One region of the Pectobacterium aroidearum genome, then DNA from elsewhere that is predicted to be linked to it. Evidence: predicted binding sites of a transcription regulator. Region 1 holds the regulator's gene; each other region holds the start of a gene.

The links. The regulator CRP, encoded in region 1, controls carbon source genes, mostly activating them, when cyclic AMP is high. The targets are predictions, from matches to a motif close to ATGTGANNNNNNTCACAT.
Region 2: a site for CRP is predicted at 1,428-1,445, ahead of msrB (peptide-methionine (R)-S-oxide reductase MsrB). Genes of this name have one in related genera too.
Region 3: a site for CRP is predicted at 1,347-1,364, ahead of glpT (glycerol-3-phosphate transporter). Genes of this name have one in related genera too.
Region 4: a site for CRP is predicted at 1,716-1,733, ahead of rhaS (HTH-type transcriptional activator RhaS). Genes of this name have one in related genera too.

The regions. Positions count from the first base shown of each region.
Region 1 covers NZ_CP166097.1:457,197-460,331, forward strand. The annotation lists gene AB8809_RS01940 (aminodeoxychorismate synthase component II) at 1-134, shown strand, start outside; gene AB8809_RS01945 (aspartate aminotransferase family protein) at 254-1,480, shown strand; gene crp (cAMP-activated global transcriptional regulator CRP) at 1,673-2,305, opposite strand; gene AB8809_RS01955 (OsmC family protein) at 2,679-3,086, shown strand.
Region 2 covers NZ_CP166097.1:2,767,243-2,770,377, reverse strand. The annotation lists gene AB8809_RS12730 (D-hexose-6-phosphate mutarotase) at 1-115, opposite strand, end outside; gene gapA (glyceraldehyde-3-phosphate dehydrogenase) at 223-1,218, opposite strand; gene msrB (peptide-methionine (R)-S-oxide reductase MsrB) at 1,562-1,981, shown strand; gene AB8809_RS12715 (YeaC family protein) at 2,128-2,406, shown strand; gene pncA (bifunctional nicotinamidase/pyrazinamidase) at 2,469-3,116, opposite strand.
Region 3 covers NZ_CP166097.1:323,111-326,245, forward strand. The annotation lists gene glpT (glycerol-3-phosphate transporter) at 1-1,173, opposite strand, end outside; gene glpA (anaerobic glycerol-3-phosphate dehydrogenase subunit A) at 1,483-3,135, shown strand, end outside.
Region 4 covers NZ_CP166097.1:4,629,862-4,632,996, reverse strand. The annotation lists gene AB8809_RS20885 (L-rhamnose isomerase) at 1-53, opposite strand, end outside; gene rhaB (rhamnulokinase) at 50-1,540, opposite strand; gene rhaS (HTH-type transcriptional activator RhaS) at 1,876-2,715, shown strand; gene AB8809_RS20870 (helix-turn-helix domain-containing protein) at 2,740-3,135, shown strand, end outside.

The DNA of each region.
Region 1 (3,135 bases):
AACATGAAGGTAAGCGAGATGAGATTATGGGGATCCGCCATCGCTCACTGCCGCTGGAAGGTGTGCAGTTTCACCCAGAGAGCATTCTTAGCCAGCAAGGACATCAGCTTTTGGATAATTTCCTTAAAATTTAGTTACATAGAAAGTTATTCTCTCCAGTGGCCGATTTAATATTGCCTGTAATTGATTTTTTATGCATATTTATTGACTATATTTTCATTCTAACGTGATGGATAGCAGAGTGAGGCAGCAAATGGCAGCAGAGCAGAAAGCAGTGACACGGGATACTCACGATAAAGTGATTTTGCCGGTTTATGCACCCGCGAAGTTTGTACCAGTGAAAGGTAAAGGGAGTCGCGTCTGGGATCAGGACGGCCGTGAGTATATCGATTTCTCCGGTGGCATTGCGGTTACGGCACTGGGTCACTGCCATCCAGCACTGGTTAATGCGTTGCAGCAGCAGGGCGAAAAGCTGTGGCACACCAGCAATATTTTCACCAACGAACCTGCGCTACGCCTCGCCAGCAAATTGATTGATGCCACTTTTGCCGATCGCGTGTTCTTTGTTAACTCCGGTGCGGAGGCTAACGAAGCCGCATTTAAGCTGGCGCGCCACTATGCGGTTAAACGTCACAGCCCGTATAAAACCAAGATCATCGCCTTCTACAATGCATTTCATGGCCGTACGCTGTTTACCGTTTCGGTTGGCGGACAGCCTAAATATGCCGATGGTTTCGGACCTAAGCCTGCGGATATTGTCCATGTTCCTTTCAACGATCTGGCTGCGGTTAAAGCGGTGATGGACGATCACACCTGCGCAGTCGTACTGGAGCCGATTCAGGGTGAGGGCGGTATTACGCCTGCTACGCCTGAGTTCTTGCAAGGCGTTCGCGATCTGTGCGATCAGCACAAGGCGCTGCTGGTATTTGATGAAGTGCAGAGTGGGATGGGGCGTACCGGTAAACTATTCAGCTACATGCACTACGGCATTACGCCGGATATTCTCACCACCGCTAAAGCGTTGGGCGGTGGATTCCCGATTAGCGCGATGCTGACGACGGAAGAAATCGCTTCTGTGATGACGGTTGGGGTACACGGCACCACTTATGGTGGCAACCCGCTGGCCTGTGCGGTGGCTGAAGCCGCGCTGGATATCATTAACACGCCGGAAGTGCTGTCAGGCGTGGCGGATCGGCACGATCGCTTTGTCAGTGAACTTGAGAAAATCAATCAGCAGTATGGCGTATTCGAGCAGATTCGCGGTATGGGGCTCCTGCTGGGGGCGGAATTGAAACTGCAGTGGCATGGTCGCGCGGGCGAGTTTCTGGCGGCGGCAACGGCTCAGGGCCTGATGGTACTGATGGCAGGGCCGAACGTTATCCGCTTTGTGCCGTCTTTGATCATTGATGAAGATGACATTGTGCAGGGGATGGCGAAGTTCTCTAACGCTGTTGCACAGGTCGTTAACGCAGCAAACTGAGTTATGCTCTCAACGTCGCTTGCGACGGCCCTTAGGGTGGCGAGCAGGAAGCTCGCCATAAAAAAACGTAGGGAACGTTTTTCAACGTCGCTTGCGACGGCCCGTAGGGTGGCGAGCAGGAAGCTCGCCATAAAAAAAAGCGTGAGGCCGAGGCTTCACGCTTTTTTGTTGGTAGGGTACAGCGACAGGGATTTAGCGAGTGCCGTAAACGACAATCGTTTTACCGTGCGCAGAGATCAGGTTCTGGTCTTCTAACATTTTCAGAATGCGACCCACGGTTTCGCGCGAGCAGCCAACGATTTGCCCAATTTCCTGACGGGTAATTTTTATTTGCATGCCATCTGGATGCGTCATGGCATCAGGTTGTTTGGCCAGGTTGAGTAGGGTTTGGGCAATACGGCCGGTCACATCAAGGAAGGCGAGGTTGCCGACTTTCTCTGAAGTAACCTGGAGTCTGCTGGCCATTTGCGCAGACAGACGCATGAGAATATCAGGGTTAACCTGGATGAGCTGGCGGAATTTTTTATAGGAAATTTCAGCCACTTCACAGGCGGTTTTTGCCCGCACCCAAGCGCTGCGCTCCTGACCTTCTTCAAACAGGCCGAGCTCGCCGATAAAATCGCCCTGATTGAGGTAGGAAAGAATCATTTCCTTGCCTTCTTCATCTTTGATTAGCACTGCGACAGAGCCTTTCACGATGTAGTAAAGCGTTTCTGCTTTTTCACCTTGGTGAATAAGCGTGCTCTTCGATGGATACTTGTGGATATGACAATGGGAAAGGAACCATTCGAGAGTTGGGTCTGTCTGCGGTTTGCCGAGAACCATTCGCTATCATCCTCTGTTGTAATTCACTGCGCAAATTACAGGGGTCAGAGTTCCCTGTACGGCGTGTTTAACTGCTAAAAAATAAAATTCAGTCTAGGCAGAATGACGTCAGGGAATATACTGGAACCACTGTACCCTTGATTTTCCGGTTGCTGCCTTGCTGCAACGTAAACGTGGCTGGGTATATCTGGCTACGTCATCATCTTCTTCGTTTCTGGCTTTGTCCAGAAAAGGTCTATTCTATTTTCGTTTTAACACAGCTTTAAGGACGTGTCTTGTGTTGTCTCGCTTCAGCATGACAAAGCTCTGATTAACGCTGGTTTTTGTACAGTAACGGTATAAATTTTCAAAAAATTTTTAGTGGAGAGGCACCATGCAGGCACGGGTAAAATGGGTTGAAGGCTTAACGTTTTTGGGCGAATCCGCATCAGGGCACCAGATATTGATGGACGGCAATTCCGGCGATAAAGCGCCCAGTCCGATGGAAATGGTGTTGATGTCTGTGGGGGGATGCAGCGCGATTGATGTGGTGTCGATTCTGCAAAAAGGCCGTAACGATGTGGCAGATTGTGAAGTGAAATTGACGTCAGAGCGCCGTTCGGAAGCGCCGCGTTTATTTACCCATATCAATCTGCATTTTATCGTCACGGGGAAAGGGTTGACCGACAAAGCCGTCGAGCGCGCGGTCGCTCTGTCTGCGGAAAAATACTGCTCTGTCGCATTGATGCTGGGCAAAGCCGTTGAGGTAACGCACAGCCACGAAATTAGAGTGCTGGAATAATCCCTTTCTCTGGGCACTCATTCTGGTCACTTAAGCCTGTTATTAGGGG
Region 2 (3,135 bases), 2.3 Mb from region 1:
CCGCACGCACTTCAGGATGATCAACGACGATGATGGGGAGTTGGTCCAACTGACGCTGGCTGAGGGTGGCGCTAATTTGTTTCGTGACGGGGAGTGAGAAAATTGTGTTATGCATGATAGAGCCTTTTTTTGATTGTTTTTCGTTGTAAAAAGAAATCTGCAATAAACAATAAAAAAGGGCGACATAACGTCGCCCTTTTTTCACCGAATCATCGCTGACACTTATTTAGAAATGTGGGCGATCAGATCCAGAACTTTGTTTGAGTAACCTGTTTCGTTGTCGTACCAGGAAACCAGTTTCACAAAGTTGTCGCTCAGTGCGATACCTGCTTTAGCATCGAATACAGAAGTCAGTTTTTCACCGTTGAAATCGGTAGAAACCACTTCGTCTTCAGTGTAGCCCAGCACGCCTTTCAGCTCGCCTTCAGAAGCAGATTTGATTGCTGCACAGATTTCTTTGTAAGAAGCTGGTTTTTCCAGACGCGCAGTCAGGTCAACAACAGAAACGTTCGGGGTAGGGACGCGGAACGCCATACCAGTCAGTTTGCCGTTCAGCTCAGGGATAACTTTACCTACAGCTTTAGCAGCACCGGTAGAAGATGGGATGATGTTCTGTGCTGCGCCGCGGCCGCCGCGCCAGTCTTTGTGAGACGGGCCGTCAACGGTTTTCTGGGTTGCAGTGGTGGCGTGAACGGTGGTCATCAGTGCTTCAACGATACCGAAGTTGTCGTTGATGACTTTTGCCAGCGGAGCCAGACAGTTAGTGGTGCAAGATGCGTTAGAAACGATGTCCTGGCCTGCGTAAGCTTTGTGGTTTACGCCCATAACGAACATCGGGGTGTCATCTTTAGATGGACCAGTCAGAACAACTTTCTTCGCGCCAGCAGCGATGTGCTTACGTGCAGTGTCGTCAGTCAGGAACAGGCCAGTTGCTTCAGCAACGACGTCAACGTTAACTTCGTTCCACTTCAGATTTGCAGGATCGCGCTCTGCGGTAACACGAATGGTTTTGCCGTTAACAACCAGGTGGCCATCTTTAACTTCAACGGTGCCGTTGAAACGACCATGAGTTGAGTCGTACTTCAGCATATACGCCATGTACTCAGCGTCTAACAGATCGTTGATTGCAACGATTTCGATGTCAGAACGCTCTTGTGCAGCGCGGAAAACAATACGGCCGATACGGCCAAAACCGTTGATACCTACTTTGATAGTCATATATTCCACCAGCTATTGGTTTGTGAATAAAAGGTTGGTTGTAAAATTACAAAAACCTTGCTGAGCGTCAAGCGGAATCGTGTCAATAGTTGCTGTAAGTCAAACCTATGACCAATCTTTGTGCGAAAACCGCTCGAGCCTGTAACTAAGTAACATCTAAGACTGATATGAGGGCGGAATGCATCATATAAAGCCTGTGTTGTCTCAATATGTGACGTGTATCACAATTAAATATTCATGCTAATAACATTCATAATATTAGGCCAGAACAGCCTGTCAGGTTGTTAATTTTTTGTTATAATCAATGATTAATTGAATTGATAACACCCGCTGTGAGACTTCCATGACTAACGACTCTGCTTCGCGTACCCCGTCCGATAACACAGAACTGACAGAGATGCAGCGCTATGTCACCCAGCAACGCGGTACGGAACCTGCGTTTTCAGGCAAACTGCTGCATAACAAGCGCACCGGCGTTTACCATTGCCTGTGCTGCCAGGCGCCGCTGTTTTACTCCGATAGCAAATATGACTCCGGCTGCGGCTGGCCTAGCTTCGATCAACCCGTCTCCTCAGAGGCTGTACGCTATCTGGAAGATGATTCACACAATATGCGCCGCATAGAGATCCGCTGTGGGCAGTGTGATGCGCATCTTGGGCACGTTTTCCCTGATGGCCCGAAAACCACCGGCGAACGCTACTGTGTGAATTCTGCGTCGCTGAGCTTCATTGATGACGTTGATGGCGAGCGCGTTGACGGGTAATCTGTGTGATGAATAGGGCGCGGCAGGCTGATATTACATAGCTTTAAACGATTCAGCTATCAGGTGTTTCTGTAATTACCTGTGCCGCTGTCAATAACAGAACTCAGTAAGCATAACTCTGACCTTTCTCGGAGCAGAAACCGGATATGGAACTCAATGATCTGATCGACGCTATGACGCCAGAAATTTACCAGCGCTTGGTCACGGCGGTAGAACTGGGCAAATGGCCAGATGGCGTCGCGTTGACGGCTGAACAGAAAGAGAACAGCCTGCAAATGGTGATGATGTGGCAGGCTCGCCATAATGAACAGGCTGAGCACATGACGATTGGCACCAATGGCGAAATTGTGATGAAAAGCAAGCAAGAACTGAAGCGCCAGTTTAGCGGTGCTGACGCCATTATTACGTTGAAACCTGAGCATTGAAACCCGACCGTAACGTGTAAGTTGGTAGCCGCTGCCGCGATGTTGGGCGGCAGTGACGATAACTAACGCGCGGAAGGCAGTGAGGCAAGAAACTCTGTCATGTCCGTAAGCGTCGCTCCACGCTGTGCCATCTCCCGTAATGCGGATTCGCTGTCATCGGGCGAAAGATTCAGGCCGCGACAACCGTCCACCAATACTTCGGTGTGATAACCCAGAGCAATTGCATCCCACACGCTGAACTTGACGCAATAATCTGTCGCCAGCCCCAGAATGGTCAAATGGGTGATGTGGTTGGCGTGTAGCCAGTCATCCAATTCGGTTTTTACCCGATGTCCGTTATCGAAAAAAGCGCTATAGCTATCGATCTCCGGCTGAGTCCCTTTTTGTATGATCCATTGAATAGCAGACTGATTAAGTGCAGGATGGAAATCAGCGCCTGTCGTTCCCTGCACGCAATGAATCGGCCACCAGATCTGCGGCCATCCGTTTAGTTCGCCGATTTCTCCGATCTTGGTATTCGCATTCACGGCAAAGCAACCGTGGTTCTCGGGGTGCCAATCTTGAGTGGCGATCACGGTGACGCCCGCGGCTATGCAGGCTTCAATAGCGCGGTTGGCAACCGCAATGACGTGGTCACCTTCGTCAACGGCTAATGCGCCGCCGGGACAAAAATCATTTTGTAAATCAACTAATAGCAATGCTTTTTTCATTACCTACTCCGTGATTGAC
Region 3 (3,135 bases), 130 kb from region 1:
GAACAGGCCGGTGAAGCCCGCTGCTGTACCTGCTGCTTTCTTCGGTGCCAGCTCCAGTGCGTGCAGACCAATCAGCATCACCGGGCCGTAAATCAGGAAGCCGATGACGATCATACAGGCCATATCCACACCCGGATTACCGGCTGGGTTCATCCAGTACACGATGGTCGCTATCGTCACCAGCGTCATAAAGAACACGCCCGTTGCGCCACGGTTGCCTTTGAACACTTTATCGGACATCCAGCCGCACAGCAGCGTACCCGGAATACCTGCGTATTCGTACAGGAAGTAGGCCCAGGACGATTTATCCAGTGCGAAGTGTTTCACTTCTTTCAGATAAGTCGGTGACCAGTCGAGGATGCCGTAACGCAGCAGGTAAACGAAGACGTTGGCGATAGCGATGTACCACAGCAGTTTGTTCGGGAAAACGTACTGCATGAAAATCTGCTTAGCCGTCAGTTCTTCTTCGTCTTTTTCATTGTAGTCAACCGGATAGTCGTTTTTGTACTCTTCAATCGGTGGTAAACCACAGGATTGCGGTGTGTCACGCATCAGTGCAAACGCAATCAGAGCAACCAGAATCGCGGCGAAGGCCGGCATATAAAGTGCGGCTTTCCAGTCGTTAAACCAGGCCATACCCAGCAGGAACAGCAGAGGCGGAAGCCCGCCGCCGACGTTGTGAGCACAGTTCCATACGGATACGATGCCGCCACGCTCTTTCTGCGACCACCAGTGAACCATGGTGCGTCCACACGGTGGCCATCCCATTCCCTGGAACCAGCCACACAGGAACAGCAGGACGAACATAATCGCGATGCTTGATGTTGCCCACGGCACGAAGCCCATGAACAGCATCACGGCGGCTGCCAGAATCAGACCGGCAGGCAGGAAAACCCGTGGGTTGGAACGGTCAGATACCGAACCCATGATGAATTTGGAAAAGCCGTAGGCGATAGAGATACCGGATAGCGCAAAGCCAAGGTCACCGCGCGAGAAGCCCTGTTCAATCAGGTAAGGCATTGCCAGTGTGAAGTTTTTGCGTACCAGATAGTAGGCGGCGTAGCCAAAAAAGATCCCCATGAAAATCTGCCAGCGCAGACGGCGATAGAGGGGATCGACACGATCCTGCGACACGCGTGGCTGGTGGGCGGCGGGCCTAAAAATACTCAGCATAGATATCTCCAATGCGAAAAAAAACGATAGCTTTTTTGTTCTATTACGAACGTTATTGTAAGGGGCTAGCGTGCAAATGAGTGTGATTCATGACGCTAATGTTACACTTTTATGAAACTGTGACGATTTTTGCGCTCATGTTAACAGAATCGGAAAATTCCACAGTGTGGTTTTAGTGATGTAAATCACACTTATTGTTTTTAAATGCCCCTTTATTTTCGTTTAGTGTTTGTTTTTGCTCTTTATCAAACATTAACCCTCCTTTTTGTGTCCCAATAGCAACATATACCATCCGCCCGGAGCGAGAATATGATGCAAAATACTGGGAACTGGCGTGAAACTGACGTGGTTGTCATCGGCGGAGGTGCGACGGGAGCAGGTACGGCACGGGATTGCGCCCTGCGTGGGCTGCGCTGCCTGTTGCTTGAACGTTATGATATTGCGACCGGGGCAACCGGGCGTAATCACGGCCTATTACACAGCGGTGCCCGCTATGCGGTTACCGATGGCGAGTCTGCCCGCGAATGTATTGAAGAGAATCAGATTCTCCGGCGGATTGCCCGCCACTGTATTGAACCGACCGACGGCCTGTTTATTACCTTGCCGGAAGACGATCTTGGTTGGCAGGCACAGTTTATTGCTTCCTGCCAGCAGGCGGGGATTCGTGCTCAAGCGATGGACCCGCGGGAAGCGCTGCGGCTGGAACCCGCGGCTAATCCGGCGCTGATTGGCGCGGTACGCGTGCCGGATGGTTCTGTCGATCCCTTTCGCCTGACCGCAGCCAACATGATCGATGCCTGCGAGCACGGCGCGGAAGTCTTGACCTATCACGAGGTTATCGGGCTGATTCGTCAGGGCGATCGGGTTACTGGTGTGCGCGTTTTCGACCATAAAAAAGGTGTAGAAACAGAAATATACGCGCAGGTGGTGGTTAACGCAGGGGGAATCTGGGGGCAACACATTGCGGAATATGCCGATCTGCGCGTGCGCATGTTCCCGGCGAAAGGCGCGCTGCTGATTCTTGGACACCGCATCAACAACATGGTGATCAATCGCTGCCGTAAACCCGCAGATGCCGACATTCTGGTGCCGGGCGATACCATTTCGCTGATTGGCACGACCTCAACTCACATCGACTACGACCAAATCGACAATATGCTGGTGACACCTGCCGAAGTGGAAACGCTGATGCGCGAGGGATCTATGCTGGCGCCGTCTCTGGCGAGCACGCGAATTTTGCGCGCCTATGCCGGCGTCCGACCTCTGGTTGCCAACGACAGTGACCCCAGCGGGCGTAGCGTAAGCCGCGGCATTGTGTTGCTCGACCATGCCAGCCGCGACGGGCTGGAAGGGTTTATTACCATCACCGGCGGCAAGCTGATGACCTACCGTCTGATGGCGGAGTGGGTGACGGACGCTATCTGCAAAAAGCTGGGCCATGACGTGGCCTGCTCGACGGCACAGACGCCGCTGCCCGGTTCTGAGTCGCTGGATGAGGTGAAAACCGCCCCTCACGCCCTGTCAGCTTATCCTGCGGCAAAACCGCTCTCCGCGCCGCTGCGCGGCTCGGCAATTTATCGCCACGGTGAACGTGCTGGAAGAATGCTGTCCGGTGAACGTCTTGATCGCAGTCTGGTGTGCGAATGTGAGGCCGTGACGGCGGGAGAAGTACGCTACGCCGTGGAATCATTGCAGGTGAATAACCTGATTGACCTGCGTCGCCGTACTCGCGTTGGCATGGGCACCTGTCAGGGTGAACTGTGCGCCTGTCGTGCAGCGGGCCTGCTGTGCCGGCTGGGCACCGCGACGCCGGAGCAGTCGCTCACGCAGCTCAGCCAGTTTTTGAACGAACGCTGGAAAGGGATTCGCCCAGTCGCGTGGGGCAATGCCCTGCGTGAAAGCGAGTTTACCAGTTGGATTTATCAGGGATTGTGCGGCCTGACGGCCAGCGACAGCCAGGAG
Region 4 (3,135 bases), 1.1 Mb from region 1:
CTGGCGTAACGCGCTTTTGCCAACTGCCAGGCGGTTTCAATTGGTGTGCTCATTGCGTGGTCTCCTTTTTGCCCTTCGGGGCGGTTTCTGGCTGGCTGAGCGCCTGAAAACGACGCCAGTGCCCGGCAAAATCACTCTCCGCACGCGGGGTATAGCGATGCAAAGGGAAGTTATGAGTCAGCATGTGCCGGAATGCGGCAAGGTCGGCGACGGCGCCCAGCGCCATCAACTGGCAGCCGATATTGCCAAGCGTCGAAGCTTCGACCGGCCCGGCTAGAACTGGAATTTGGCACACATCGGCGCACAGCTGGTTCAGGAAAGCGTTCTGGCTGCCGCCGCCGACAATGTGCAACTGGCGGATCGGTGCGTGGCGCAGTTCGCCCAGTTCCAGAACTACCTGTCTATAGAGCAGCGCGAGGCTGTCAAAGATGCAGCGTGCCAGCTCGGCATCGCTGTGGGGCACCGGCTGGCCGTGCTCACGGCAATAGTCGCGGATCGCCTGATGCATGGATGGCGGATTGATAAAGCGATCGTCATTAGGGTTAATCAGGCTGGTGAAAGCGGGCAGGGCGGCGGCGGCCTCAATCAGCGCGCCTAAGTCCTTGATGTCACGCTCCTGACAAACCCGCTGTAGCAGCCACAGTCCCATGATGTTTTTCAGCACCCGATAGGTGCCGTCTACGCCGCCTTCGTTGGTGATATTGGCAGCTAGCGCCTGCGGGCTGTTAAATGGCGTGTCGCTTTCGATACCCATCAGCGACCAGGTGCCGGAGCTGAGATAGGCGCTGTCGCGACTCTGTAACGGCGCGCCAACCACTGCGCTGGCGGTATCGTGCGTGGCGACGGCGGTGACGGGAATCTGCCGTCCGCTCGGCGCAGCCCAGTTCCCTACAGCGTGCCCCGGCTGTACCGGCTCGCTCAACCAGCGACGTGGTACACCCAGATAGTCCAGTAGTTCGCTGTCCCAGGTTTTCTTTTCGAGGCTAAGCAGTTGGGTCGTGCTGGCGTTGGTGTATTCGCAGACCAGACTTCCCGTGAGGCGATAGTGAAAATAGTCGGGAATCATCAGCAGGTGTGCCACCTGATGCAGATCGTCAGATGGCGCATCGCACAGCGCTTTAAGCTGGTACAGCGTATTAAATGGCAGGAATTGAATGCCGGTACGCTGATAGATAGCTTCACGTCCCAGTTCGGTGGTGACGGTAGCCATCACGCCGTCGGTGCGGTGGTCGCGATAGGAATACGGCAGGCCGACACGCTGTCCGTCCTGATCGAGTAGCACGTAATCGACGCCCCAACTGTCGATCCCGATGCTATCGGGAACGATACCCATGGCATCGATTTGGTGTAACCCGGTGAGGATATCGCGTTCCAGCGCGGCGAGATCCCACTGGTGATGATTGTCCTGAAACACCAGCGTATTGCTGAAACGGTGAATTTCTTTCAGCGTCAGATGCTGCGTTGCGGTGTGCAAGGTTGCCAGCATGACCCGACCACTGGATGCACCTAAATCCACCGCCACGATATTCTTCACCGCCATAGCCGCACTCCTTATTGTTGGATGTGTTGCAGTGTAAAGAGCGGTAACGGCAGCCACCTTCCTATGAGTGCCATCAACAACAGGCGGCTGGCAAAATGACAAAGCTGACCGTGAAAGGGCTCACAATCTGGGAAATTATTCGGGAAATAACCACGAAAAAATCAGGGAAAAGACGGTGTGATCCTTACCACACTTCAACCAATTGGGCGGTGCGATCTTAAAAAAAGAGCAGCCAGACGGCATGCAGGTGACGGTAATTTAAGGTCGGTTCTGTGGCTTCTGGCTACCCTTTTTCAAAGGCCGCATTTTTGCCAGAGGCCGAATGGAGAACTGAAATGACGTTACTTCGTGGTGATGATTTTTTTACTTCGCGTGCCGTAACGGTGGCGGTAGAACCGCGTACTCCGCAAACGGCTTTTCCTGAGCACTACCATGATTTCTGGGAGATTGTGCTGGTGGAGCAGGGCGCAGGCGTCCATGTGTTTAACGATCAGCCTTATGCACTGTGCAGCGGTTCGGTGTTCTTTGTTCGTGATAACGATCGGCATCTGTTTGAAGACGTGGAAGGGCTGTGTCTGACTAACATGCTGTATCGCTCGCCGCGCGGGTTCCGCTTCCTTTCCGATATCGCCGCATTCTTGCCGTATGGCCCGAACGGCGAGTGGCAGGGGCAGTGGCAGGTCAATGCTACGGGGATGCAGCAGTTGAAGCAGTCGTTGAACAGTCTGGCAGAGCTGGCGCAGAGCGATGCGCCGGAAGCGATTGCCGCCAGTGAAAGCCTGTTTCTGCACATTCTGGTGCAGTTGCGTCAACAGTGCTTCCAGACGCAGAGTAGTGGTTCCGAGCGTCAGGGAGTACAGGCATTGCTGGGTTGGTTGCAAAACAACTACAGCGAAGAGGTGAACTGGGGCAGTCTGGCCGATCGATTCTCGCTGCCGCTGCGCACACTTCATCGTCAGCTCAAACAACACACCGGTATGACGCCACAACGCTATCTGAATCGGTTAAGATTACTGGAGGCACGTCGGCGGTTGCAGCAGAGTGATGATTCCATCACCACCATTGCGCACGCCTGTGGATTTAGCGACAGCAATCACTTCTCGACGCAATTCCGCAAGGCATTCTCGCAGGCGCCTAAGTCACTACGCCATCAGGCGTTTTCTCGTGAAGAGTAGCTAACAGCAACTGCGGGTGAGGAAATGGCGACAGCAGTACGGGGTTTAAAATTACAGACTGAAGACTATTTCCTCACCGACAAGAATGTCGTGATGGTTGCCGAACGCCACCCGCAGCCGGTGTTTCCGCTGCATCATCATGATTTTGACGAACTGGTGATTGTCTGGCGCGGGAATGGCCTGCACCTCTGGAACGATGTACCTTACCGCATTACCCGCGGCGATATGTTTTATGTTTCTGCTAACGATCGTCACAGCTATGAATCTGTCCACGGTCTAGAACTGGACAATATCCTCTATATTCGCAACCGCCTGACGCTCTCGGCTGACTGGCAGAGGTTGCTGCCGGGCGGGGAACATCCACAAAGCCAGCGGCACTGGTGTCTAGGCTCCGAAGGTATGGATACCCTTCGTGAGAAG